Regions from separate parts of the Streptomyces sp. MS19 genome, predicted to be linked through region 1. Evidence: riboswitches for the same ligand, from Rfam matches in the RefSeq annotation. Region 1 holds a riboswitch; the other holds the start of a gene.
The links. A riboswitch is a leader RNA that binds a small molecule or an ion and turns the genes downstream of it on or off. The one in region 1 is predicted to bind thiamine pyrophosphate.

Region 1 (2,193 bases):
GGCAGCACCGGCGAGACGAACATCTGGAGCGGCATGTCCTCCTGGAAGTCCCTGCCGATCAGGAAGTCCAGCAGCGCGCGGCCCCCCTCGGGGTTCTGGGCGCCCGCCAGCAGCCCGGCGAACTCGACCTGCCGGAAGCAGGTGCCCGTGGACACACCGGTCGGCGCCTCGTCCGGCCGCTCCTCGCCGCCGTAGACCACCCCGGCGGGCGGGCTGGAGGCGTAGGAGACGACCAGCGGCCGGTCACCGCCCTGGCCTGAGCCGGAGAACCGCTCGTTGTACGCCTGCTCCCAGCCGTCCACGACCTCCACGCCGTTGTCGGCGAGCTGCTGCCACCAGTCCTGCCAGCCGTCCTCCCCGAAGGTCGCGACGGTCGCCAGGAGGAAGCCGAGGCCGGGCGAGGACGTCGCGGCGTTCTCCACCACGAGCAGGTCGCGGTAGGCGGGGTCGGTCAGGTCGGCGAACGTCTCGGGCGGGTCGATGCCCTCCTCGGCGAACCACGCGCGGTCGTAGTTGACGCAGATGTCGCCGGTGTCCACGGGCGTGACGCGGTTCTCGCCGTCGAGGCGCAGCTGAGCCGGTATCGCGTCCAGGCCCGCCGCCTCGTACGGCTCGAACACGTCCTCGTCGAGCGCGCGGGACAGCAGCGTGTTGTCCACGCCGAACAGCACGTCGCCCTGCGGGTTGCCCCGCGAGAGCACCGCCTGGTTGACGACCACGCCCGCGTCGCCGCCGCGCAGGACGTTCACGTGGTAGCCCGACTCCTCCTCGAAGCGGGCGAGGACGTCGTCGGAGACGAGGAACGAGTCGTGCGTGACCAGCGTCACCTCGCGCGAGCCGGCGCCGTCACCGCCCTCCGACCCACCGCTGCCGCCGTCGCCGTCGCTGCCGCAGGCGGTGACCAGGCAGAGGCCGAGGGCAAGACCGCATATGCCCAGTGTCGCGGTGCGCTTCATGGTGCCGCCTTCTTGGCGCGGGCGCGCGCGGGCAGCACGAGAGTGGTTCCGAACTTCCTACCCGGCATGACCCGGGCGAGGTTCGAGGGTCTGCGGCCGTTGCCGCACTCTCAGCGCTGCGAGCGCTCCCCTGTCGGAAAGATGAAAAACTACCGGCCAACGATAGCAGCCGCCGGTCAGACCCGCTCCGTCGCCGCCAGCTGCCCGCAGGCCCCGTCGATCTCCTGGCCCCGGGTGTCCCGCACCGTCACCGGTACGCCGTGCGCCTCCAGCGCGGCGACGAACGCCCGCTCGTCCTCCGGACGCGACGCCGTCCACTTCGATCCGGGCGTGGGGTTCAGCGGGATCAGGTTCACGTGCGCGCCACGCCCCTTGAGCAGCCGGCCCAGCCGGTCGGCGCGCCACGCCTGGTCGTTGATGTCCCTGATCAGCGCGTACTCGATGGAGACGCGGCGGCCGGACTTGTCCGAGTAGTCCCAGGCCGCGTCGAGGACCTCACGGACCTTCCAGCGCGTGTTGACCGGCACCAGGGTGTCGCGCAGCTCGTCGTCCGGCGCGTGCAGCGACACCGCGAGACGGCAGGAGAAACCCTCGTCGGCGAAGCGGCGCATGGCCGGGACCAGGCCCACCGTCGAGACGGTGATCCCGCGCTGCGACAGGCCCACGCCGTGCGGCGCCTCGTCCGTCAGGCGGCGGATCGCGCCGGTCACCCGGCGGTAGTTGGCCAGCGGCTCGCCCATGCCCATGAAGACGATGTTCGACAGCCGCGCGGGGCCGCCCGGCACGTCGCCGTCACGCAGCGCCCGCATGCCGTCCACGATCTGGTGGACGATCTCGGCGGTCGACAGGTTGCGGTCGAGCCCCGCCTGCCCGGTGGCGCAGAACGGGCAGTTCATCCCGCACCCGGCCTGCGACGAGACACACATGGTGACCCGGTCCGGGTAGCGCATCAGCACCGACTCGACCAGCGTGCCGTCGTGCAGGCGCCACAGCGTCTTGCGGGTGGCGCCCTCGTCGCACTCGATGTGCCGCACCTCGGTCATCAGCGGCGGCAGCAGCGCCGCCGCGAGCCGCCCGCGCGCCGCGGCGGGCACATCCGTCCACTCCGCCGGGTCGGCGGTCCAGCGGCCGAAGTAGTGCCGCGACAACTGCTGTGCGCGGAACGGCTTCTCGCCCAGCGCCACGACCGCCTCGCGGCGCTCCTCGGGCGTGAGGTCGGCGAGGTGCCGCGGCGGCT
Region 2 (2,193 bases), on a different contig from region 1:
GCGCACGCGCCGTTCCATCTCGGCGGTCGGCCAGGCGTTGAAGAAGTCTCCGTGCATCGTGTATCCGGGTCCTGATGCGAGGCGGAAGTTGGAGGGGTCACCGTTCACGGGGTAGCGCAGTACCTGACGGAGCTTGGGCACGGCCACCGGGTGCGTGGAGGGGCAGGTGCCGCCCACGGGGTAGGCCATGTGGCTCTTGTGGTCGGGGGAGTCCAGGTCACGGCCGTTCCAGCACTGCGGGAAGTCGAGGTACGACTCAAGCGCCGTGCCGGCGGGGCAGTTGACGAAGTTCTGGGACGGGTTGACGTGCCCCGCGTGCAGACACGACCAGCGCGCGATGGTGCCCTCGGGGCTGGTGGCCATGGCGTTGCCCGCCACGATCTTCAGGCCCTGCGGCAGCGCCTGGGTGTTGGCGATCGTCTGGTCGTTGACGCCCTCGCCGAGGTAGTAGAACGTCGCGCTCTGCGGCTCCACCGGCTGGTCGTTCACGAACAGCGTCGGCACCCAGTAGGAGGACAGGTCGATCGCCGGGTCACAGGTGCTGTCCGAGGCCAGCAGGTCGCTCAGGTTCGTGTACGCGTCCGTCACGGTGCTCCCGAAGAAGCTGTGCGAGTGGGACGCGCCCGGCAGGCCGGGGAAGATGATCGGGTCGTCGGGGCGCCGGTGGCTGAACTCGCACTCGGCCACGAACTCGGCGACGCGGACGACGTTCGGTCCGACGGCCGCCTGCGACTGCTCGTTCTGGGCCGCGCGGCCCGTCGATCCGGTGAACAGCTGCGAGGCGACCACGGCCGCCACGGCCAGGACGGCCAGGAGCGCCTGCCATGGCGGGCGCCGGACTTGGGTCAGGTTCACGGGCTCTCCTTACGAGTGGGGGGTGACTTCCGCGCTGGGCGCGCGGCCGTCAGAGAGCGCTCTCTGAGGCCGGACACTAAGAGCGCCCCAAGAGAGCGTCAAGGAGTCCCGCACATTCCCGGAACTCGCCTGTCATTTCCCGGACATGGGGCCGGGACGCCGCCGGGACCGCCCCGCCGCCCGTCCCCCGCCCACCGCGCGCGGCCCCGGCGTACTACGCTGGCGGGCGAGCGTAAACACCCACGGGAGTCCGGCGCACCGGGCTGAGAGGGAGGCGGGCGGCCTCCGACCGTACGAACCTGATCCGGGTCATTCCGGCGAAGGGAGGAGTCGCGTGGACACGCGCGCACGCACGGCGGCCGGCGCGTACGACGCCGTGGTCGTCGGCGGCGGCGTCATCGGACTGGTGACGGCCTGGCGGGCGGCGGGGCGCGGGCTGCGGACCGCCGTCGCGGACGCGCGGCCGGGCGGCGGCGCGGCGCTGGTCGCGGCCGGGATGCTCGCGGCCGTCACCGAGCTGCACCACGGCGAGGAGGCGCTGCTCGACCTCAACCTCGCCTCGGCCGCCCGCTGGCCCGCCTTCGCCGCCGAACTGGCGGACGCGGCGGGCGCGGACGTCGGCCACCGCGCCCGCGGCACGCTCCAGGTGGCGCTCGACGCCGACGACCGCGCCCAGTTGCGGGAGCTGCGGCTCCTCCAGGAGCGCTGCGGCCTGGACACGCAGTGGCTGACGGGCCGCGAGTGCCGCCGCCTCGAACCGATGCTCGCGCCCGGCGTACGCGGCGGGGTGCGCGTGGACGGGGACCACCAGGCCGATCCGCGCCTGCTCGTGGCGGCGCTGCTGACGGCGTGCGAACGGGCCGGGGTGGCGCTGCACCGCTCGGACGCCGCCCGGCTCACCCTCGCGGGCGACCGCGCGACCGGCGTCGTCCTGGCCGACGGCACGCGGCTCGCGGCGGAGCGGACGGTCCTCGCGGGCGGCTGCCGCAGCGGCGACCTGGCGGGGCTGCCGCCCGGGGTGGCGGTGCCGGTACGGCCGGTGAAGGGGCAGGTCCTGCGGCTGCGCATGCCGGACACGCGGCAGCCGTTCCTGTCGCGGACGGTCCGCGCGGTCGTGCGCGGCGAGCAGGTGTACCTGGTGCCGCGCCGCAGCGGCGAGCTGGTGCTCGGCGCGACGGTCGAGGAGCGCGGCATGGACACGGAGGTGACGGCGGGCGGGGTCTACGGGCTGCTGCGCGACGCGCACGAGCTGCTGCCGGGACTGACCGAGCTGCCGCTGGCCGAGGCCCGCGCCGGGCTGCGGCCCGTGAGCCCCGACAACGCCCCGCTCCTCGGCCC

Region 2: linked by a shared signal. The riboswitch ahead of thiO (glycine oxidase ThiO) and the one ahead of ACL02R_RS24710 (thiamine ABC transporter substrate binding subunit) in region 1 are both predicted to bind thiamine pyrophosphate.

What each region holds. Positions count from the first base shown of each region.
Region 1 covers NZ_JBJZOH010000036.1:26,575-28,767, forward strand. Annotated here, with positions in the region: gene ACL02R_RS24710 (thiamine ABC transporter substrate binding subunit) at 1-956, opposite strand, end outside; TPP riboswitch at 993-1,098, opposite strand; gene rlmN (23S rRNA (adenine(2503)-C(2))-methyltransferase RlmN) at 1,133-2,193, opposite strand, start outside.
Region 2 covers NZ_JBJZOH010000002.1:50,768-52,960, forward strand. Annotated here, with positions in the region: gene ACL02R_RS02770 (DUF1996 domain-containing protein) at 1-855, opposite strand, end outside; TPP riboswitch at 1,088-1,199, shown strand; gene thiO (glycine oxidase ThiO) at 1,190-2,193, shown strand, end outside.